Regions from separate parts of the Bulleidia sp. HCP3S3_C9 genome, predicted to be linked through region 3. Evidence: a T-box and tRNA genes for the amino acid it is inferred to sense, from the RefSeq annotation. Region 3 holds a T-box; the other regions hold tRNA genes.

Region 1 (8,319 bases), on a different contig from region 3:
AAGCAACAACCTGATTTGGATCATCTTTGTTAAACACACAAATCGAAGGCCCCTGAGAGATCATCTTTGGATCATTCACATCATATTGAGGTACAATACGTACTTCAGTTTTGAAATCCACTTTATTTTCTTCTGCGATATCAGACAATGGTGCATCTGTTCCCATCCACGTAGAACCAGCCGTAGAATCAATCGCAAATACACATTGTCCCGCATTTAAAAAGTTCGCAGGATAAGAAGAAATCTTAAACGTTGAAAATGCACCTGTTTCTACATGGCCTGCAATTTCGCCAAGAATTTCTTTTGTATCGTCATTAAAGATTTCAATGTTTCCATTTTCATCCGCATATCCAGCACCTTTCTGTTTCAACATTTGAATCATCATGTTATCAGTGCTTTTATAGATAAACGGAATCATGACATTCTGACCATTTAAAGCATACGTTCCATCCACATTTTTTTTCGTTGCGGCTTCAGAAACTTCAAAGATATAATCCCATGTCAATACATCAGGTATTTCATAACCCAGTTGATGCACATAGTCTGCATTGATATACACAACTTCACTAGAGCGCATAAATGGCAATGCATAATACTGTCCATTCAGCATGCATTCCTCTAGATATTCAGGAATGATTTCATCTTTCTTGATAGAATCATACTTCACATCACTCCCACCAAGTCCATATTTCTCATCATCCATGAGTGTATCCAATGGAACAACCGTATCACTGCCTGAAAGATACGTTGCGATATGATCAGGATACGTAATACATACATCTGGTGTTGTATTTGTAGAAATATTTGTTATGACATCATTGTAGATTTTTCCATAGTCTGTATATAAACGAATATTGACCTTAATGTTTGGATATAATGCTTCAAAATCATTGATTGCCTTTTGGTATACTGCAGTTTGATTTTTATTTGTATCATTCTTTGCCCAGAACGTCACTTCATAATTCTTTGAAGTATCAAAAGAAGCAGGCATTGCAAACGAAGAGGTTGTACGCTTTCCATGACACCCGCTGCACAATAGAAGCATACTCGCAAGAAGAAGCTTGAAATATTTCTTCATCCTTTTGTACCTCCTCTTTTCACACCTTCCATGATCTTGTTATGGAAAAGCAAGAACAAAATAATCAGTGGAATCGAAATTACCACAACAGCTGCCATCATCGCAGGAATGTTCTCTCTTCCAAAACCATTTTCACGAATTTCCTGAATTCCATTAGAAACAAGATAATACTTCTCATTATCAGTAATCAATCTAGGCCATACATAACTATTCCAGCATTCAATGACTTTCAGAATTGTAATTGTAACTACTGTTGGAGAACAAACTGGCAATAGCACTTTCCAAAGATATTCCCAGTCACTCAATCCATCCACTTTCGCTGCTTTATACAATTCTTCAGGAACCTGTTCAAAGTTTTCCTTCAAAAGATAAATATAGAACACTGATGTAATAGAAGGTAAGATCAACCCCATAAATGTATTTCTCAGATTCCAGTTCGTAATTGTCACAAAGTTTGTAATAACGACAAGTTCATTTGGAATCATCATCAAGGACAGAAACAATGTAAATACAATATTCTTTCCCTTGAATTTCAGTCTTGCAAATGCATATGCCGCAAGAATCGTTACAAACAACATGACACCTGCCGTAATGACAGTAAACAATACAGTATTGCCAAAATATCCAGCTAAGTTCACTTCTGAAAATGCAGATATGTAGTTTTCTAATGTTGGTGAAGATACAAATAATTTCGGAATATATTCACTGTTATAGCTTCCATAGCTCTTAAAAGAAGTTAAAACCATCCAATAGAATGGAAATAATACAACGAGTGCCCAGAATGCAAGGAATACATGAATACATATCTTCTTCAATAGATGCTTGTTTTTCATTCTGCTTCATCTCCTTTCGTTGACAAAAGCAAATTGATCACTGTAATCGTTAATACGATGGCAAACAAAATGAGTGCTGCAGCAGAAGCATATGAAGGATATCCTCCAGAATTTCCATATAACATGTCATACACATACCCAACAATCGTATTCATACCCGCTGCATTTAAATTTGTACCAAAAATAGCAACTTCATCACTATAAGCTTTAAATGCCCCAATAAATCCGGTGATTACTAAATATGAAATCATTGGCATGATCATTGGCAGTGTAATTTTCGTAAATGTTCTAAAAGAACTTGTTCCATCTACCTTGGCAGCTTTGTATAGATTCTGATCTACAGAAGCAAGTGCACTTGTTAAAATCAATACTTTAAATGGCAGAACGATCCAGATCGTATAGATACACATCGTCAGCATCTTTGCCCAATATGGTCCTTCAATAAAATCAACGCTGTTACCGCCAAAGAATTGAATGATCATATTGATAAAGCCATCAGAATAAGGTGTCTTCTTAAACAAGATCATAAATACAAGGCCAACAGCCAATGTATTCGTTACATAAGGCAAGAAATAAATTGTCTGATACAATTCTTTGACTTTCTTGATCGAAGACAATGCCAAAGAAAGCAATAATGCCAGTCCTGTTGATAACGGAACTGTAATAATGACAAGCAGGAATGTATTCTTCACTGCCTGTAAAAAATAAGGATCGCGCAGAACATACGAAAAGTTATAGAAACCAATACCAGAATATGTCTGTGAAGCAGAGTTGTACCCTTCCTGCAATGAATAGACAAGAACATCGAACAAAGGATAAATCATGAATATCCCAAGAAGAATCAAGGAAGGTAATAGATACAGCCAAGGACGAACTTTCTTCATGCATCTTCCTCTAAAGCAATTCTATTCTCACTTTCATCAAACAAATACAGTTTATGTGGTTTCAAAGAAAAACGAATCGTATCACTGTTTTCAATCTTTGTTTCACTCGGTACAACAATACGCATATGATCCATCTGCATACCTTCATGTGTACAGATGACACTCGTATCTCTGCCAAGCTTTTCAATCTTTTGCAGAGAACATACAAATGGTCCATTTTCATCAACCAGCAATCCTTCAGGACGAATTCCAACAAACACATTCTGATCTGGAAGGTCAACATTGAAAATGACATCCTTCCCAATCAGAAGATTTCCATTTTCAATCTTTCCATGCAATACATTGATTGCTGGCGTGCCAAGAAACTTTGCCACAAACAAATTTACAGGATTATCATAAATTTCCTGTGGCTTATCCATCTGCTGAAGCACACCATCCTTCATCACAACCATCAAATCACTGATTGACATTGCTTCTTCCTGATCATGTGTAACAAACACAGTCGTAACACCTGTTTCCTGCTGAATTCTACGAATCTCTTCTCTTGTAGAAAGACGCAGTCTAGCATCCAGGTTACTCAATGGCTCATCCAGCAATAACACTTTTGGCTGCTTTACCAAAGCACGTGCAATCGCAACACGCTGTTGCTGACCGCCAGATAAAGCAGAAGGTTTACGATCCATCAAAGAATCAATCTGTACAAGCTTCGCAGCTTCCATTGCTTTTTCTTCAATGACCTGCTTACTTAATTTCTCTTTTCCTTTTTTATTTTCCAAAGGAAACATAATGTTCTGTTTTACTGTTAAATGTGGATATAACGCATAGCTTTGAAAAACCATACCAACATCTCTATTTTCAACAGGTACATTTGTAATATCTTCATCCCCAAAAAAGATTTTTCCCTCTGTAGGTGTTTCCAGTCCACAGATCATATTCAATGTAGTACTTTTTCCACATCCAGATGGACCAAGTAAAGCAACAAGCTTGCCATCCGGTATTTCAAAATTAAAATGATCTACCGCAGTTACGGCAGGTGTGTGTTTTCCTTGTGGAAATACTTTTGTCAGGTTCTCTAAAACGATTTTCATACGACCCCTTATAGTCATTTTGACTCTATCTTTGCTTCACTATTATACCACGTATATAAAAAACGACCACACAAGGTCGTTTCCATTAATGTAATAGTGTACCTAAAACCTGATTAACAAGCTTACCATCCACCTGTCCTTTATATTGTGCCATCATTTCTTTCATCACAACACCTTGTGATTTCTTGACAGGTTCCAGTCCCTTTTCACTCATAATTTTTTCAATTGCTTCTTTGATTTCTTCAGCACTCAATTGTTTAGGCAGATAAGATTCAAGAATTTCAATTTTCTTCTTTGTTTCTTCAATCAAATCTGTTCTAGAAGCAGGTGTCTGTTGTAAAGAATCACGTGTCTGTTTCAATTCACGCTGTACATAAGTCAATTCATCTTCCTTGCTTAATTCAACACCTTTTTCTTTTTCAGCAAGCGCAACGGCAGAAATTACCATGCCAAGAACACCCTTTTTCACAGTATCGTGTTCCTTCATTGCCATCATGTTGTCTTTTCTTAACTGTTTTAATAATTCACCCATAGAATTTCCTCCTTACATTTCATCTTGTATCTGTCTTTGAAATTCTTTACTTAAAGCTAATAGATCATGGTACCATGCTTCAAAGTATGGTTTGATATCATCATCCTGAATGCGATCTACATTCTTTTTCGTAATTTCATTTTCTCTATCTGAATTTAATATTGGCAAGCGGTTTTCAATTTTGTAATCAATGACATCACGTACTGTTTCAAATCTTTCTTCAAACAATTTTGCAATCTGTGCATCAATTTCATCAATTTTTTCTCTATCTTTATCTAATCTACTCATTTATGAAACCTTTTTCAACAAAAATGCCTTTCTTTCAATAAAGATTATATACTCATTCATGAAAAATAGCGTTTATATGATACTATTTTAAACATAAATGGGTTAAAGGAGAGAACATATGGGAAAGAATTTTGTTTTTATATCTCCAACATTTCCAAAGACATATTATCAGTTTCCACAGGCATGGAAACGCATTGGTGGTACTTCTTTGTGTATCGGTGAAGATTATTATGACTCTTTAAGTGAAGAGATGAAAAATGCATGTGACGAATACTATCGTGTCGATAACATGCAAGATTATGATCAGATGTATCGTGCCGTTGCATGGTTCGCTCATAAGCATGGAAAAATTGACTGGCTGGAAAGCAACAATGAATTCTGGCTGGAACAAGATGCAAAACTACGTACAGATTTCAATATCACTTCTGGTGACAACGAAACTTCTGTCATGCGCTATAAAACAAAATCAAACATGAAAGCCTACTATGAAAAGGCAAATGTTCCAGTTGCGAGATACCATATGGTTTCTACATATGAAGAAGGAAAGAAGTTTGTAGATCTTGTTGGATATCCAGTCATTGTCAAACCAGACGATGGTGTTGGTGCCAATACAACATGGAAAATCAAAAACGACAAACAGCTCAAAGACTTCTACAAGCAAAACATCCAGACACAGTACATCATGGAAGAATTTGTTCCAGGATCTATCGTTTCCTTCGATGGTATCGTAGATCAAGATAACAACATCATCTTCCAGACATCCCACGTATTCCCTGAACCAATCATGGATATCGTAAACAGTGCAGATGAATGCTGGTATTACAGTGAAAGAGAAATTCCAAAGGATCTTGTTGAAATGGGCACACGTGTTATCAAAGCATTTGATATCCGTGGACGATTCTTCCATACAGAATACTTCAGACTCTATGAAGATAAAGAAGGCTTAGGCAAAAAAGGAGATCTTGTAGGCTTAGAAGTTAACATGAGACCTCCTGGAGGATATACACCAGATATGATGAACTACGCAAATGATATCAATGTATATCTCATCTATGCCAATATGGCAATGTATAATGAAGGCTTATACAAAACAGATCGACCATATCATTGTGTATATGTCGGTAGAAGAGATAAATACAATGGCATCTATACAAATGGATCCACATCTATCTTCTCAAAATATGGTCAATCCATTGTCATGCATGAAAGAATGCCTGACCTGTTATCTTCCGCAATGGGAAATGAATTCTACATTGCACGCTTCAAAACAAAGAAAGAAGTCAAAGATTTTGTAAACTTCGTATACAAGAAAGACAAGGTGAAGAAATGAAAACAGAATACTATAAAGAATATTCTCAAAACCTGGGAAGAGACATGGAATTTAAAGTCTATGGATATTCCGGTAGACCATTTCTTGTATTCCCATCACAAGATGGTCGTTTCTTTGACTATGAAAACAATGGCATGATCGATGCTGCAAAAGACTATATTGAATCAGGTCGTATTCAAATGTTCTGTTGTGATTCTAATGATGTCAATTCCTGGAGTTCAACTTCCTGGGATAATCGAAATAGAATCCTCCAGCAGGAAGCATATATGCGTTACATCACAGATGAACTCTGTCCAAGAATCTTTGATATCAATGCCAAGGCAAACAATGGCACATATGCAAAAGGTATCATGACAACTGGCTGTTCTATGGGTGGAACACATGCATTGAATTCCTTGCTTAGAAGACCCGACATCTTTGCAGGATGCATTGCATTAAGCGGTGCATACAATGCAAGACTCTTCTTCCCTGACTATTGGGATGATCTAGTATATGCAAACTCACCAGTCGATTATCTAGAAGGCATGCATTATGATGATCCAAAAGTTGAAATGTATCGCCATAGAGATATCATCGTATGTTGCGGTAGAGGTGCATGGGAAGTTCCAATGCAGGAAGATGCCGGAAGAATCAAAGAATTGCTTGAATACAAGAATGTACCAGCCTGGGTAGATTTCTGGGGAACAGACGTCGCACACGACTGGCCATGGTGGAGAAAGCAGCTTCCATACTATTTAAACTATGTTTGCTAAGAATGCATATTGCATTCTTTTTATTTTTCTGATAGAATACTTAAGCAATGCGGATATGGTGGAATTGGCAGACACGTCAGATTTAGGATCTGATGCCCTCGGCGTACAGGTTCAAGTCCTGCTATCCGCACCATTTAAAAATCGCTGGAAACAGCGATTTTTTTTTGCTTGTAAATTATCATTCAGAAGCATTTGCTTTCCATAGTTCTCGCGACAAATTACAATGAATTTTATTCTTTTACAGTTTTTTACAATTCTTTACTGTTTTATGTTTCTTTTACAGTTCTTTACTGTTTTTTACTGTTAAAAAAAGAAAAACTCTCATGTTCTTTTGGAACACAAGAGTTTTTTCTAAAGCAAACTAGCTGTCAATTCGTATTATTTCCTTCTATCATTCTCTATTTACTTACATCTTATTCATTTCTTCATTCAAATATATCTTAGCTTTATGACATAGATAAAAATACATCAACAGAAATAATACCTGCGGTATCCACAATATCCACAAATTCGTATGAATCAATCCATATTTAATCACACGAGATATAGATAATCCAGATTCAACATACATCGAAGTTCTACGTGTCAATAAAAGCCAAAGAATTGGTATAGAAATTCCATTCACTGACAGAAATACAATCAACGCAAACAATGGAGAGTTTATTAGAAACATCTTGTTCATCCATCTTTGATTCATTCCCAATTCATGCAACAAATGGATTCTATCCGTTTCACTTCTGAGGAAATACAATTGATTCTGATACATTTGCACCAAGAAAATCAAACAAAGCATCACCGTTACAATACCAATATAGAATATCTTCGTGTAGATTTGGTTTTTCATTTGTTCAACTTCAATTCTATGATTATTAAAAGTTATACTTTGATTACGATTGATCATTGACATTAACTTATCTGTCACATCATACGAAGCATGATGGTTTCCATGTGCGATAACTTTATTATATTTCAAAGAATCCATATCAAATAATTGGCAATATAGTTTTTCAGATACAAATATTGTTCCCGGAGTTATGTTTGCATCAACATTAATTGTATTCAAATGATCAATTACTGTTTCACATTTCACTTGTATATTATGATTGCCGGCTTTTAACGAAAGCATTTCTCCATCATGCAAAGCAATTTCAGTTCCGGTTATTTTCTCCTTCATGTCCGAATCTACGACTTGAATGGAGCCATCTGATATTTTCGCCAAAGACATAAAGTAGCAAATCACAGATTCCCCACAATTAAATTCTTCCTTGTCTGTTACATCCACAATATCATTCCAGATAGAAGAATTCTCAGGCAGCATAACAATTGTCACAGGTAATCCTGTTGTTTCATTACAATCCACATATTTATATGATGCATACAATTTCACATATGGATCATTTAATGCATTTTCATACTGAACATACAGCAGCTGATCATTCATTCCATAATATGAAGCACTTGATAAATATTTTATCGTTTCAATTCCTTCTGTATTTTGAATCTTATTCAATTGCTGAAAAGTTAATCCATCTGT
Region 2 (8,319 bases), on a different contig from region 3:
GTTACAGGAAGTATATATTGCGAAAAATGATATTTTGCCTAGAAGCTGTATTGAAGAAAAGGATTTGTTGTACGTGCGTTATCCACAGGCATTTATTGATCACAATGTTGTTATAAAAAAGAAAGATATCATTGGAAAATATACAGATATTCAAGGAAAGATTCCTGCAGGCTCTTTGTTCTATCGATCTATGCTGATAGATGCTGAAGACATTCCAGATATTGCATCTAGCTTGTTAAAAGAGCATCAGGCAATTTTTCAATGTGAAGTAGATGCAGCGATGTTAATGAAATGCGTCAGGAATATGAGAGTGAATGTACTGTATACAAAAGAGGGAGAAACGAAGCTTTTGATAGAACATGCGCGTATACTGGCAATTGAAGATATTGCTGGAAAAGATATCTCTAGTGAAGATAGTACTGGTATACCACATACAGTTGTATTGGCTGTGGATCAGGATGATGTATTGTATTTGAATTCTTTGAAAGATGGGGTGTTTGAGATTGTGATGACTTCTGATGCATATGATACAGATTTAGAAGCAATTGTGAAAAAATAAAAAAAGAAGCCTTTTAACAAGCTTCTTTTTATCTCAGGGCGACTAGTGGGACTCGAACCCACGAGTGCTGGAGCCACAATCCAGTGTGTTAACCAACTTCACCATAGCCGCCACAGTGCTTAACTATTATGCCATATGTGCAATAAAAAATGCAATAGTTTTTTTAAAATTTTTTTGTTCTATACTATAACTATTATTTTCGTGGAGGTTTTATATGTCATTTGAAAAAGCAAAAGCATATTTAGAAGCAAAAGGATATGCGTCTCATATTATGATTCCAGATCAATGCAGTAGAACTGTAGAAGAAGCAGCAAATGCTCTAGGTGTGCAGCCGTGTGAAATTGCAAAAACGATTTCTTTGCTTGTCCACGAAAAAGTAATATTGATTGTATGTGAAGGCAATGCAAAAATCGACAATCATAAATATAAGCAGACATTTCATAGCAAAGCAAAAATGATTCCATTTGATGAAGTAGAAGCACTTGTTGGTCACGCACCTGGTGGTGTATGTCCATTTGGAATCAATGAAGGGATTGAAGTGTATTTAGATGAAAGCTTAAAGAAATTCAAGACAGTGTATCCAGCTTGTGGAAACAGTCAAAGTGCAGTAAAGATGTCATTAGAAGAATTAGAAGATGCATCGAATTACGTATCCTGGATCGATGTTTGTAAAGAATGATATAATTTCTACATGCTTATAACGATACAGGGAAAAGAATTGACAGTTACAGTCAAAAGAAAACGCATGAAGAATATCGTATTGCGTCTGGATAATGATGGAAATGTAATGATCAGCTGTCCTCCACATGTCAGTGAAGAGAGAATCTATGCCTTTTTGAAAGAAAAAGAAACATGGATCATTCAGGCGAGAAATCGTCAAATGCAAAAACAAGAGAAAGTAAAAACAGGTGTTGATGGTATTTCTGCGACGTGGATTGGAAAAGAATATCCAGTGAAGTTTGTCGAAGCAAAAAGGAATGCAATGTCTTTTGAGGATAGTGTGATTGTATTTCATGTCAAAGATAGAAGTGCAGAAACAATTGAAAAGACGTTTTATCATGAAGCAAATAAATATCTGTTGTATCTGATTCAGCAGGAAAGAGAGTTTCTAGATGAACATATCTGCAAGATGAATCAAAAGCCACTGCCTCGAATTCGCATTAAATATATGACAAGCAGATGGGGATCCTGTACACCTGCAAAATCAAATATTTCAATTTCTTCAAGATTGATTCATTTCCCACATGAGTGCTTCTCATATGTGCTGTTACATGAGTATGCACATATCCTTGTGGCAAATCATTCAAAAGATTTCTATGCAGTTGTAAAAACATATATGCCAGACTATAAGAAATACAGTGACTACTTAAATCATTAGGAGAAAGAAACATGGATAAAACAATTTGGAATATTGGAAAAAACTTTTTTGATGGAGGTCTTCTCTACTTTATCATTCGTAGTATATTGATTCTACTGATTGCATTCAGCATCGCAAAAGTTTTATGGAAATTATTTGCGAATGCGGCAAAAAAAGATGATCAGAAAGAAATGACATTACGATTTACAGGAAGAATTGTGCGTGCAATTATTTACAGTATCGCTGTCTTTTCTGTTTTAGGTGGTATTAAACCATTATCTGGACTTTCGAGTGCAGTTTTAGGGGCAACATCAGTGATGTCTGTTGTTGTAGGTTTAGCTGCACAGGAGTCGTTTGGAAATTTTATTGCTGGTTTCTTTCTTGCGATGTATCATCCGTTTAATGTCGGTGATGTCATTTATCTAAAGGATAAAGATATTTCTGGAAGTGTGATTGGAATTACATTTCGTCATACAGTGATCAATACAGTGGAAAATACAAGAGTCATTGTTCCTAACAGTATTATGAACAGTGCAATCGTTGAAAACCGTATCAGTGATGAAAAGGGATATAAGAAGATCATCAGTTTTGACATTGGTTATGACAGTGATATTGATCGAGCAGAACAATTGATTTATGAAGCAGTATTACATACAGAGAATGTCATTGATATTCGAAGTGAAGAAGAAAAGAAGCATGGTGTACTTCCATTTGCGATTCGATTAGAGGCATTTGATGATAGTGGCATTCGGTTATTATTCCCACTGTATACAAAAGATTTTTCTTCCTCGTTTCAGGCAGCAAGTGATGTAAGAAAAAAACTGTTAAAGTCATTTAACGAAAATCATATTGAAATTCCATACCAGAAAATTGAAATTATCGAAAAGAAATAGAGGATTGAAAATGAATCTGTTTCTTTTTTCATAAATTCATAAAAATAGTTGAAAAAGTAAACGCTTACACTTGAAGTATTTTGTAGTTTTTGTAAAATGTAATTAGCAGATGATTTTGAATTTCTAGATTGGAGTATTTATCATGAAGAACGTAAAAGTTGTTTTCATTGTACAAAATAGAAACACAGAAAGGGTTGTTTTCGGCGGGGAATTCAATCATCACGAATATTGGTTTTAAGATGGAGCTTTCATGTGTCCATCTTTTTATTTAAAAAATTGAATGAATTATCTAACAGGAGGAAATCATTATGGATCAGGTAAATCAGGAATTTTTTGACGCAGCTGCCGCTGGTGACTTCGGCAAGGTCTGCGCGCAAGTATCTAAGGGAGCAGATGTCAACGTTAGAAATGGTGACGGACGTACTGCGTTAATGAGAAGTGCAAAAAGAGGATATGAAGATATCGTTCGTTTCTTATTAGACAATGGCGCTGATACAAGAGCACGTGACAAAAATAATAAGACTGCTCTAATGGGTGCTGCAAAAAAAGGTCACACAGAAATTTGTAGAATGATCGTTCATGCTGGTGGAGACGTCAACTCACATGATAATAAAGGACGTACAGCATTGATGAGAGCTGCGCTTCTAGGTGAAACAGAAACAGTTGAATATTTGATTTCTAAGGGAGCAGATGTCAACGCTACAGATGAACAGGGTCGTACAGCATTAATGGAAGCTGTAAATGCGTATAAAGATGACGTGATCGAAGTATTATTGAAGAATGGGGCAGATGTGAATGCTGCGGATAATAAGGGTTGTACAGCATTAATGAGAGCTGCATACATTGGTATTCCAATGCTCGTTCATTTACTACTTGATCGTGGTGCAGATAAAGACAAGAAAGATTACGAAGGTAATTTAGCAATTCATTATGTTCGTAAAGAATGTCTAGATGATCTGAAGGATCTGTTAAAGTAAGAGGGCATGATCATGAAAGACTATTTAGCGAATGAAGTAAGAAATGTTACTGTTTTAGGACATTCTGGTGCAGGTAAGAGTTCATTGATTGAAGCTTGTCTTTTTAAGACAAAAGCAATTGAGAAAATTGGAAAAAATAATGATGGTACAACTGCTTTGAACTTTGATGCTGAAGAAGGTAAAAGAGGTGTTTCTGTCTATGCACATCTAGCACCTGTTGAATGGAAAAATAAAAAGATCAACTTCATTGATACACCTGGCTATCTTGACTATGAAGGTGAAGAAGATACGGGTTTAACAATGGGTGATAATGCATTGATCGTTGTCAGTGCAAAGGATAGCTTACAGTCTGGAACAGAACGTGCATGGAAGAAAGCTGTTGTGCAAAGAAAACTTCCTACAATCTTATTTGTAAATAAATTAGATGATGAAAATGCAGACTTCTCTAAAGTCATTGAAGATCTAAGAGAAAAGTTTGGTAAATCTGTATTCTTGTTTGAACTTCCAATTATCAAAGATAGAAAAGTTATTGGTTCTGTAAATATCCTGAGAAATAAGGCCTGGTACTATGATGATCCTGCAGAAGCAAAAGAAGTACCAGCTGAAATTCAGCCTAAGGTAAAAGAATACTATGATGAAATTGCAGAAGCAATCGCAATGAGTGATGATGAATTGATGGATAAATTCTTCTCTGGTGAAGAATTTGATGAACATGAAATTGCCAAGGGATTAAGAATTGGTGTTCGTTCTGGTGATATTCATCCAGTATATTGTGGATCTGCATTGAATCTGACTGGTATTGAAAGATTGATGGATCTGATTACTGAATTTATGCCTTCCTATGCTGAAAAGGGACGTGTTCAGGCATTGAATGATAAAGATCAGACAATTGATATGGAAACAAATGAAGATGAAGCATTATCTGCATTTGTATTCAAGACAATCGTTGACCCATTCGTAGGAAAGATTTCCTACTTGAAAGTAATGTCTGGTGTATTGAACAGTGATTCACAAGTATTTAACTCAAAGAAAGATACACTTGAAAAGATTAACCAGATCTATGTTATCAATGGCAAATACCAGATTGGTGTTGGTAAGCTGTTTACTGGAGATATTGGGGCAGTTGTCAAGTTATCTGTAACTGAAACAAACGATACGCTTTGCACAAGAAGCAGAGTTGTTCATTATCCAGATATGGAATATCCTGTTCCAATGTTAGGATATGCAATCAAGCCAAAGACAAAGGCAGATGAAGATAAGATGTCAGCAGCAATCAAGAATATGATGCAGGAAGACAAGACACTTCGCTTTGTCAATAACGAAGAAACACATGAACAGGTTCTTTATGGTATTGGTGAACAGCATATTGATTTGATTCTTTCTAAATTAAAGTCTAAATACAAGGTTGAAGTTACTACTGCAGAACCTACTGTTCAATATCGTGAAACAATCCGTGGCAAAGCAGAAGCACAAGGAAAATATAAGAAACAGAATGGTGGTGCAGGTCAGTATGGTGATGTCTGGGTAAGATTTGAACCAAGCGATGATCCTGATGGAGAAATGGTATTTGCGGAAGAAGTATTTGGTGGCGCTGTTCCTAAACAGTTCTTCCCTCCAACAGAAGCAGGACTTCGTGACTGCATGAATCATGGTGTATTAGCAGGATACAAGGTAGTTGGTGTCAAGGCTACATTGTATGATGGTTCTTATCATCCAGTTGATTCTAAGGAAAATGCATTCAAGGAAGCTGCTAGACTTGCATATAATGCTGCTATGCCAAATGCGAAACCAACATTATTGGAACCAATTGGTAAAGTTACAATTGTTGCACCAGAAGATTACACAGGTACTTTGATGGGAGATATTACAAAGCGTCGTGGAATCATTATTGATATGACAACAAATGATCATGGTGATCAGGTAATTCAGGCAGAAGTTCCATTAGCTGAAATGTTGACATACGCTACAGAACTACGTGCAATGACACAGGGACGTGGCAGTTACGTTTCTAAGTTCGATCGTTATCAGCCAGCTCCAAAGGAAGTTGCTGATAAGGTAATTGAAAAATCAAAAAATAAATAACCAGCAAAAATAAATAAAAATAGATCGGTGAAGGCAATCATCGATCTGTTTTTTTGGAGAAATTGTTCCCAAATTTGTTCCCAATTTTTTCTAAAATAGCTTATTTATGCCAAAAAAATTAAATAAAAAAAGTGCCCGAGGCCGGACTCGAACCGGCACGGTGTCGCCACCGGGGGATTTTGAGTCCCCTACGTCTACCAATTCCATCACTCGGGCATTTGAAACTGCTTATTTATAATACATGAATCTGATTCAAAATGCAATTGAAACATTGCATTCATTTTATGTTTTCTCTAAAATATTTAAGAAAATGGAGAAAAATATGACACCAGAAGAACTATTAGAAATACTACATCGCGCAAATATTTTGAAAATCAATACACGTCATAACTGGACAATTGGTGAAAGAAAAGAATCTGTTGCGGATCATTCCTGGAGAATTGCTTTAATGGCAATGTTAATTTCAAAAGAAGATGAATTTAAAAATGTGGATATGAATAAAGTGATTCGCATGTGTCTGATTCATGATTTAGGAGAAGCGTTTACAGGTGATATTCCTGTATTTGATAAAAACAAAGAAGATGAAAATAAGGAAGATGAAATCTTCTTATCCTGGGTGAATTCCTTTCCTGCAGCACAAAAAGAAGAATGGAATGCGTTGTTAAAAGAAATGAATGCTTTAGAAACACTGGAAGCAAAAACATACAAAGCTTTAGATAAGCTGGAAGCTTTGATTGCACATGATGAAGCTGATATTTCTACATGGCTTCCTGTAGAATATGATCTGCAGTTAACATATGGGAAAGAAAATGTTGTATTTTCTCCATACTTATCTGTATTAAAACAAAGAATCGATGAAGATACAAAAAACAAAATCAAAGATGCTGAAAAGTGAGCATCTTTTTTATATGTATTTGTATTTAGATGTAAAATATTTGTTAAAAGAAGGGGAAATATATGCGTGAGAGTAAAGGATTAATGACATCAGGAAATATCTATAAAAAGATAGCTTTGTTTGCGATTCCATTATTGTTAGGTAATTTCTTTCAGCTGATGTATAACACAATCGATTCTATTGTTGTCGGCAACTATGTTGGAAAGGAAGCTTTGGCTGCAGTTGGTGCAAGTACACCAATTATTAACCTTCTGATTGCTTTTTTCCAAGGTCTTGCAACGGGTGCTGGTGTTGTTGTATCTAGGTATTATGGTGCTAGAAAACAGGAGGATGAATCGAAAGCAATTCACTCTTTTCTTTTGTTTTCCATTTTGTTTGGCGTTACTTTAAGTATCGTTGGATATTTTGTTTCTCCAATCATTCTAAGAATGATGAATACACCATCGGATTATTACAATGATGCGGATGGATATCTTGCAATTTATTTCTTAGGCGCAACGTTTTTAATTGTCTATAATGCAGGAACTGGTATTTTACAGGCAGTTGGTGATTCTAAAAACCCTTTATATTTCTTGATTGCGACGTCTATTTTGAATATCTTTTTAGATCTGTTATTTGTAAAAGGATTTGGTATGGGTGTTGATGGTGCTGCGTGGGCAACGATCATCAGTGAATGTATCTCTATGTTATTAGTCATCAATTTATTGATGCATACGAAGAATGAATACAAAGTTACATTGAAAAATCTAAAGATTGATTTTTCTGTCTTGAAGCAAATCGTTGTAATAGGTGTACCTGCAGGATTACAGGGCATGATTGTATCTGTATCCAATGTCATTGTTATGGCATATATCAATCAATTTGGAGCAAGTGGTGTCGCTGGATTCTCCTGTTCAAATAAAATTGATAACTTTATGGGATTGCCAGTCAATAGTTTGATGCTTGCGATTACAACTTTCGTTGGACAAAACTTAGGCGCTAGACAATATGAACGTGTAAAGCAAGGTGTTAGAGCAGCACTTGTTATGTCTATCAGTATTGTCGTAACACTGGGCATCTTTGCATTCTTGTTCTCTGATTCTCTGATGCGTATTTTTACAAGTGATATGGATGTTATTGAAGATGGAACAATCATTTTAAGAATCATGTGTCCTTGTTATATCTTCTTATGTTTTCACCAGGTGTATTCAGGAGCGCTGAGAGCTTCTGGAAGAAGTTCTGTTCCTATGATTACTTCCATCATCGCATTTGTATTGATGAGACAAATCTTTCTGGCAGTTGCAATTCCTTTATATCATCATATTTCTATTATTGGTATCGGCTATAGCTTTACGTGGGCAATGGCAGCTCTTATGACGGGAATTTACTATTTCACATCGAACTGGCTGCAGAAATCAATGCATGAATAGAAAAATGAACATCAAAGTTACTGTTTAAGGTGATTTAGATGTTTTTTTACATAACTGACCACCTGATTCAAAAAAGTTCAGAAATCTCTTTAGTGTCCGCTTTTTAGTACAATAAAATCATATTGCTGGATATACACTTTAACTGCG
Region 3 (8,319 bases):
TCCTGCCAGGAAGTAATCTGTTAAATCTTTCGGTACTTCGTTGACAGTGTCTGGTGTATGACAAAGTGTCATGACATATGAATCTTTAGAAACGTTACTGTAGGCACCATCAATATCTTTCGTACCATCAATGCCATTATCTAATCCAACAACAGTAATAAACTGAGAGCCATTTTTATGGATCTGGAAAGATGTATTTTGAATTACTTCAAAGTCAGAAGCATCATAGATTGCATTGACTGTAGATTTCATGACATCACTTGCACCATCAATATCACCATATACCGCAAACTTTCCATATTTTGCCTGAATATTAGAGAATGCTTTTGTGATGAGGGAAGTACTGTGATCATCAACTGTTACAGAGTCTCCATAGATATCTCCACCAAACAAGACAACATCTGCTCCAGATGCATTGATTGTATCAACAAGTTTGTTCAGTCTTTCTTCATTCATATAGATGCCATATTTAAGATCTGAAAAGAAAAGAATATTCATATTGTCTAACTGTTCTGGGATTTGCTCATTATCAATTGTAACGTGTCGCGTAATGAATCTAGCAGGTGCCACAAAAAAAGAATCGATGAGTAAAAAGGCTGTAATAGATAACATACAGAATATCGTCAGTAATATCTTTGTAGAAGTTTTCATGCATCTATGTTACCACAATCTATGATAAAATATCGTAGGGATTATTATGTTTGATGCAAGCTATATCATACAGCTAGATGTTTTGGTGAAAAATGGAATTGCTTCGAAAGGAGCAATTGCTTTTATGAAGAAACTCGAAGAAGAAGGGATGCCATATATCATTGTGACGGAACAGTCTGGAAGAATCCAGGATCATATTGCTGACTATCTTGTAGAAAGAGGGTTTCGCTATATTCGTCCATCTTCAATTTATACAAGCAGTATGGCTTGTAGAGACTATATGCATTTACGTTATCCAGACATGCAGAAAGCGTGTTATTTAGGTGGCGCTGGAATTAAAGAAGTTTTAGAAAAAGGAAACTATCAGATTACATTTGATCATCCAGATTTTATCATTATGGGAATGAATAAAAAAAGTACATACTATGATTATTCAAGAATTTCTTTGGCTGTACAGGATGGTGCAATGCTTGTTTCCAGTGATAATCGCAATGTACAGTTTGTAGATGGATTGCGTATGATTGGCAATGCTGCAATTGTAAAGATGATAGAGTATGCAACGGGATGTAAAAGTATTTCCTTTGGCAGAGGATGTGATAATTATCTTCTGATGGCAAAGCTGTATCTCAATCAGGAAAATATCTTGTTTATTGGAAATGATTTTGAAAGAGATATTCTTCCCGCAATGCATTGTGAATTTACAACTGTATTTGTAACAGAGGGAAATTCTATTGAAAATACAGGAATGAATGAACAGCATCATCCTGATTATATTGTCGAAGATTTGTTTGGCTTAACAAAATGATTTTTCATTGTTTTTGAAATTTAAAAGTGATACACTAATTTCATCGTGATGAAATAAGAATAGTAGCTTATACGTATGGCTTAGAGAGACGGAGATTTGGTGAAATCCGCAGCATATTTACAAGTGAACTCACCTTATGAGTGATCGTTGCTCTGCGTTAAAGAGAAGAATGAAGTGCATATGAAATTTTCATATGAACTAAGGTGGTACCGCGTTTACAAGACGTCCTTAGATTTGGACGTCTTTTATATTTTTTCAGGAGGGTTTATGTACGATCATTTAAAAGTAGAAAAAAAATGGCAGAAGTATTGGGAAGATCATGAGACATTTAAAACAGATGTCTGGGATTTTTCAAAACCAAAGTATTACGTATTAGACATGTTTCCTTACCCAAGTGGAGTAGGACTGCATGCAGGTCATCCAGAAGGCTATACCGCAACAGATATCGTTTCGCGTATGAAGCGTATGCAGGGATATAATGTTCTGCATCCAATGGGATATGACTCTTTTGGTTTGCCAGCAGAACAGTACGCTGTACAGACAGGTAACAATCCAAATGGGTTTACACAAGAAAATATTAAAACTTTTACAAAACAGTTAAAAGAATTGGGATTTGACTATGACTGGTCAAGAATGATCGCAACTTCTAATCCTGATTTCTATCACTGGACACAGTGGATCTTCAAACAGTTATATGAAGATGGCTATGCGAAATATGTAGATATGCCTGTCAACTGGTGTGAAGAGCTTGGTACAGTATTGTCCAATGATGAAGTCATTGACGGTAAGAGTGAACGTGGTGGATATCCAGTTGTTCGTAAGAATATGAAGCAATTGTGTATTGATCAGCCTGCTTTTGCAGAAAGACTTCTAGAGGGATTAAACAATATTGACTGGCCAGAATCCACAAAGGAAATGCAGCGTAACTGGATTGGTAAATCTACAGGTGTAGAAGTTGAATTTAATATCGTTGGTGGCGGTAAATTCTCTATTTTTACAACTTGTATTGAAACAATCTATGGAATCACATTCATGGTTCTTGCACCAGATGGAAAACTTGTTCAGGATTTGATGCCTCGTATCCAGAACCAGGAAGAAGTAAAGGCATATATTCAACAGACACTTTCCAAATCTGATATGGATCGTACAGAATTGAATAAAGGAAAGACTGGATGCAGACTGGAAGGAATCAAGGCAATCAACCCAGTCAATGGCAGAGAAGTAGAAGTATTTATCGGTGATTTCGTATTGGCAAACTATGGTACAGGTGCTGTTATGGCAGTACCAAGCCATGATCAGCGTGACTTTGAATATGCAAAAGCACACAACATTGATATGATTCAGGTTATTGAAGGAAGAGATGTCAGTGAATGTGCATTTGAAAAGCAGGATTATTTAGGCAAAGGATGCAAACTGATCAACTCTGAAGAATTTACTGGATTAACAGTAGAAGAAGCAAAAGTCGCAATTACCAAAAAACTTGTTGCTATGGGTATTGCTAAAGAAAAGGTCAACTATCGTTTCCGTGAATGGATTTTTGCACGTCAGCGTTACTGGGGTGAACCAGTTCCTATCGTACATTTAGATGATGGGACAGATTATGTATTGCCTGATGATGAATTACCATTGATTCTTCCTGAGCTTGAAGATTATAAGGGTCATAATGGGAAAGCGCCATTAGAAAATGCTACGGAATGGAAGAAATATGACAAGAATGGTGTTCACGGTACCCGTGAAACTTCTACAATGCCTGGTTCAGCTGGATCTAGCTGGTATTATCTGCGTTATATTGATCCAAAGAATGAAAAGCAGCTGGCAGATCCTGAACTATTGAAACACTGGATGCCAGTAGATTTATATGTTGGTGGACCTGAACATGCGGTTGGTCACTTGATGTATTCTCGTATCTGGAACAATTACTTATATGATAAAGGCATCGTTCCATGTAAAGAACCATTCCAGAAGCTTGTTCATCAAGGTATGATCTTAGGTGAAAATGGTATCAAGATGGGTAAGAGATTCCCTAAGTATGTAATTAATCCATCAGATATCGTTAAGCAGTATGGTGCAGATACACTTCGTTTATATGAAATGTTTATGGGACCATTAGAAGCAAGCAAACCTTGGTCTATGGCTGGTGTTGATGGTGCTAGAAGATGGATTGACCGTGTTTATCGTTTATTCATTGAATCTGGCAAGTTGACAGATACAAATGATGGTAAATTAGATCTCATCTATCATCAGACTGTTAAGAAGGTTACAGAAGACTATGAAGCTTTAGGTTTCAATACAGCAATTTCTCAAATGATGATCTTTATCAATGAAGCATATAAGGTAGACACTGTATACAAGCCATATGCAGAAGGAATCATCAAGATGCTTTCTTGTATTACACCTCATATCGGAGAAGAAATGTGGCAGCTGTTAGGTCATGAGGAATCTATTGCCTATGCACCATGGCCAACATATGACGAAAGCAAGCTTGAAGTTAGTAAAGTAATGATTGTTGTACAGGTTAATGGTAAAGTCAGAGGCAAGTTTGAAACTGACAAGGATGCGGATAAAGAAGCTGTTGAAAAGCAGGCACTTGCATTAGATGCAGTCCAGAAATTCTTAGCTGAAGGCGAAGTGCGCAAGGTCATTGTAATCCCTAATAAAATCGTAAATATCGTTGTAAAGTAACAAATATGGTCTCTATTAAAAGAGGCCATTTTTTGTTATAATAGTTGCGCTATGAATGAATTTAAAGTAACGATAGACACATTTGACGGTCCATTAGATCTGATGCTTCATTTAATCAAAGAAAAGCAGCTGGATTTAATGAATTTAGATATGAATGTTTTAACGGATCAATATATCGCATATTTAAATCAAATGGAAAATCTGCATTTAGAAATCGCTTCCGAGTATTTAAGCGAACTCGCGACGCTGATTGAATACAAGTCTAAAAAGATGCTTCCAGGAAAACATGAAGATCTCGATGACAGCTATGAGGAAGATCCAAAAGATCGTCTTGTTAAACGATTACTTGAATATCAGCAATTTAAAGAAGCTTCTGAAGATTTGAATGCTTTGTATGAAAGCAGACAGTTGCAATTATCTCGTCCATTATCTGATGAAGTGGATCAATGGATGAAAGAAGATGAATCTTTACCATATGAAGGAAATCCATATGATCTGATGCGTGCAATGAAACGTGTTATGATGCGTATGCGATTGTCTGTTCCACAAGAATCTACATATACTGTCAAAGAAGTTTCTATGGAAGATAGAGAATTAAAAGTGCGTGCAATGCTGGATAAGCTTCCTAAGACATTCCGCTTTGAAAATCTTTTAGAAGATGTACATGATATGCCAATGTTTATCGCAACATTTTTATCCGTTCTGGATTTAGCAAGACAACATACATTAGCCTTTACTGTTGATGAAAATGATGTGATATGGTTTACAAGAGGAGGAAATGCTGAATGAATGAAGATATGAATATGACAGAAAACAATCTTCCTCAGATTGAAGCAAATGAAACAATGGAAGCTCATGAAGAAAAGAATGTGCAGCTAAGCATGGATCCTTCGATTCAAAAAGAGGAAGAAGCAAAGCTTGCACAGAAAGAAAATGATGTGAAGCTCAAAGCAATTCTGGAAGGACTGTTGTTTCTAGTTGGAGATGATGGATTAACGGTTGAACAGGCGAGTAAATCCATGGATATTTCAACCAAAAAAGCAGAACAGTTATTTGATGCACTGCAGAAGGAGTATGTAGATGATTCCAGAGGCTTTGAAATTGAGAGATATGGAAGTCGCTATCGTTTTCTCTCAAAGGCATTTGTGCATGAGGCAGCAAAGAAACTGTTCTCAATTGACAAGATTTCCAAGCTGTCGAATGCAGCATTGGAAACATTAGCAATCATTGCATATAAACAGCCAATTACACGTGTAGAAATTGAAGAAATCAGAGGCGTTGGTGCGGATGTAATGATTCGTAAGCTGGAAGCAAGAGGGCTGATCAAAGAAGAAGGCAGAAGTGATGCTCCAGGCAGGCCTTTCTTGTATTCCGTAACAGATGAATTTATGGATGCATTCAAATTGCTTTCATTAGATGAGCTGCCAGATCTACCTGAATTTAATAAAGATAACAATGATGATTTGTTTCATTCATGAGGCTATGTATGAAACAGAGATATTTGTTGCATATACTTCTTTGTTCCACAATGCTTACGAGCTGCCATTCCTCTAATATAACAGACAAAAAAGAAACAGCGTATCATTGTCGAAATATCAATTATTATGATTATGCAAAACCAGTACCATATACAGAAGAAGCGATTGATGTATCGTATTATGCAAATACATTCTTTGCGGGAGATTCTAGAATGGGCTCACTGTATTTATATACACCATTAAAAGACTATGGTGCAGAAGTATGGTATTGTGAATCTATGAGTCTGTATCGTATTTATGATATGTTAAATCCAGATATGTTTGAACAGTTTCAAGACAATACGTTATATTCACTTTTAACTACAACACAGAAAAAAAATATTTATATCTGGCTAGGAATCAATGAAATTCGTCAGAATGACTGGAATGAATGGAAGAATACATATGGCGAAGTCATTGATGATATTAGAAATCATGATCCAGAATGTTCGGTTTATCTGATGTCCAGCTATAAGCCTGAATATATAACAGATTTAACAGATGAAGAATTAAATCAGCAATTAGCACTTGCAAATGAAGCAATGGCATCATTAGCAAGTGAGAAACATGTATATTATTACAACACAGAAGATGGTATGATTGACGAGGCAAATAAAATCAAAGATGAATATGTCTGGGATGGATTACATCTCAATGCAGATGGTGCCAATGCACTTCTTGATTCAATTGCACATCATGTTGTAAAGGAGGAGACATATGTCAAAAAAATATGTGAGTAGCATATTACTGCTGTCACTATTAACCGGTTGCTACTGGGATGAATATCACGAAGAATCCGTAACAATCCAAAAACCTACAATGACTGTAACTCCAGAAGCTGAACAGGTGGAAGAAGCTGAAACTTCCGGCAAAGCGTATGAAAAAGCAACAGAAATTGTTAAACAATTGCAACTGCAGGATACAATGGACAAACCACTTGTAGAAGGAGCAATCAAGGGCCTGTTCTTCCAGGGGGATGATTCAAAATATACAGATGCTTGTGTATACTTGTCTAATATTGCTGGAAACTCCAATACCGTTGCGGTATTTCGAACAAATAACAGCAATGATGTGAAAGTATCATTACAAACATATCTAGAATCTGCAGAAGCGAATGCACAGGAATATTTTGGAGAAGAAGTGAATAAAATTAAAAATGCACTTCTTGATAGTAATGATAAATATGTTGTATTAGTGATTGCGGATGATATGGAACAGGCAAAAAATATAGTTGAGAAAATATTGAAATGATGAAAAAATATGTATTGGTGATTCTATCGATTGCATTTCTATGTGGATGCACAAGTAATCATGTTTCGATAAATCAGAGTGAAATGTCTCAATCTGAAATGGAAACGATTCAGCTTGTTTCTTCCTTAGGAATGAAAGATGAGCTTGTAGCTGTAAAAAATAGAATTGTCATTGGTATGGTATTTTCTGGAGATAAAGATGTAATTCAAGATGCATCTTTGTATCGATCATCAACAGAAGGAAATTATGATATGATTGGGGTGTTTTATCCAAATGATATGGATGCATGTCTTTCATACATTGATGATTTTCTGATTTCATTGAAAAATGAATGCAATAAAAATTATCCGGAAGAAGTATTTAAGATCAGTAATGCAATTGAAAAACATAACGATACCAAAATTATCCTTGTGGTGAGCAGTGATATAGAAAAAGCTAGACTCGAAGTTGAAAACGTTCTTGAAAATCAATAAGAAGAAAAGGAGAGGTTCTATGATTGAAAGATATTCTAGAGAAGTAATGCGAAACATTTGGACAGAGCAGGCTAAATTTCAGGCCTGGATGGATGTTGAGGTCCTCATTGACGAAGCGTGGAGTGAACTAGGAGAAATCCCTAAAGAAGATGTTGAAAAAATCAGAAAGAATGCGAAATTTGATGTAGATCGTATTCATGAAATTGAACAGATGACACGCCACGATGTTGTTGCTTTTACACGTTGTGTTTCTGAATCCTTGGGTGAAGAAAAGAAATGGGTACATTATGGTGTTACTTCAACAGACGTTGTGGATACTGCGTATGGATTAAGATACAAAAAAGCTAATGAAATCCTGAGACAGGATATTCTGGATTTCATGGAAGTCTTGAAAGAAAATGCTTTGAAATATAAAGATACGATCATGATGGGTAGAACACATGGTGTACATGCGGAAATCACTACATTTGGCATGAAGTTTGCTTTATGGTATGAAGAAATGAAGAGAAACTTAAACCGTTTTGATGAAGCAAGAAAAGATGTTGAAGCTGGTAAAATTTCTGGTGCTGTAGGTACTTTCGCAAATATCCCACCATTCGTACAGGATTATGTCTGTGAAAAGCTAGGTATTCAATCTGCGAATATTTCTACACAGATCTTACAGAGAGATAGACATGCAAACTACTTTTCTACATTAGCATTGATTGGTTCTACAATTGAACAGATGGCTACTGAAATCAGACATCTGCAAAGAACAGAAGTTAGAGAAGTGGAAGAACATTTCAATAAGGGACAGAAGGGTTCTTCAGCAATGCCTCATAAGAGAAATCCTATTGGCAGTGAAAATATCTGTGGATGTGCAAGAGTATTAAGAGGATACATGGTAACTTCTTATGAAGACATTCCATTATGGCACGAAAGAGATATTTCTCATTCTTCT

Evidence for each region. The T-box of region 3 lies ahead of leuS (leucine--tRNA ligase). A T-box ahead of a tRNA ligase gene usually reads a tRNA of that ligase, here a tRNA-Leu.
Region 1: it has a tRNA-Leu gene. The T-box ahead of leuS (leucine--tRNA ligase) is inferred to sense a tRNA for this amino acid. The anticodon was not compared.
Region 2: it has a tRNA-Leu gene. The T-box ahead of leuS (leucine--tRNA ligase) is inferred to sense a tRNA for this amino acid. The anticodon was not compared.

The regions. Positions count from the first base shown of each region.
Region 1 covers NZ_JBQHWJ010000020.1:329-8,647, reverse strand. Annotated here, with positions in the region: gene ACTND6_RS05035 (ABC transporter substrate-binding protein) at 1-1,078, opposite strand, end outside; gene ACTND6_RS05030 (carbohydrate ABC transporter permease) at 1,075-1,911, opposite strand; gene ACTND6_RS05025 (carbohydrate ABC transporter permease) at 1,908-2,795, opposite strand; gene ACTND6_RS05020 (ABC transporter ATP-binding protein) at 2,792-3,883, opposite strand; gene ACTND6_RS05015 (GatB/YqeY domain-containing protein) at 3,969-4,415, opposite strand; gene ACTND6_RS05010 (chorismate mutase) at 4,428-4,703, opposite strand; gene ACTND6_RS05005 (ATP-grasp domain-containing protein) at 4,822-6,033, shown strand; gene ACTND6_RS05000 (esterase family protein) at 6,030-6,785, shown strand; tRNA gene ACTND6_RS04995 (tRNA-Leu) at 6,835-6,918, shown strand; gene ACTND6_RS04990 (hypothetical protein) at 7,192-8,319, opposite strand, start outside.
Region 2 covers NZ_JBQHWJ010000038.1:11-8,329, reverse strand. Annotated here, with positions in the region: gene ACTND6_RS07405 (hypothetical protein) at 1-559, shown strand, start outside; tRNA gene ACTND6_RS07400 (tRNA-His) at 597-670, opposite strand; gene ACTND6_RS07395 (YbaK/EbsC family protein) at 774-1,238, shown strand; gene ACTND6_RS07390 (M48 family metallopeptidase) at 1,251-1,937, shown strand; gene ACTND6_RS07385 (mechanosensitive ion channel family protein) at 1,949-2,809, shown strand; gene ACTND6_RS07380 (ankyrin repeat domain-containing protein) at 3,118-3,786, shown strand; gene ACTND6_RS07375 (elongation factor G) at 3,799-5,868, shown strand; tRNA gene ACTND6_RS07370 (tRNA-Leu) at 6,001-6,084, opposite strand; gene ACTND6_RS07365 (HD domain-containing protein) at 6,191-6,763, shown strand; gene ACTND6_RS07360 (MATE family efflux transporter) at 6,826-8,172, shown strand.
Region 3 covers NZ_JBQHWJ010000045.1:457-8,775, forward strand. Annotated here, with positions in the region: gene ACTND6_RS08100 (metallophosphoesterase) at 1-651, opposite strand, end outside; gene ACTND6_RS08105 (HAD hydrolase-like protein) at 698-1,456, shown strand; T-box leader at 1,496-1,689, shown strand; gene leuS (leucine--tRNA ligase) at 1,724-4,138, shown strand; gene ACTND6_RS08115 (segregation/condensation protein A) at 4,190-4,927, shown strand; gene scpB (SMC-Scp complex subunit ScpB) at 4,924-5,616, shown strand; gene ACTND6_RS08125 (SGNH/GDSL hydrolase family protein) at 5,625-6,395, shown strand; gene ACTND6_RS08130 (DUF4358 domain-containing protein) at 6,373-6,906, shown strand; gene ACTND6_RS08135 (hypothetical protein) at 6,903-7,379, shown strand; gene purB (adenylosuccinate lyase) at 7,399-8,319, shown strand, end outside.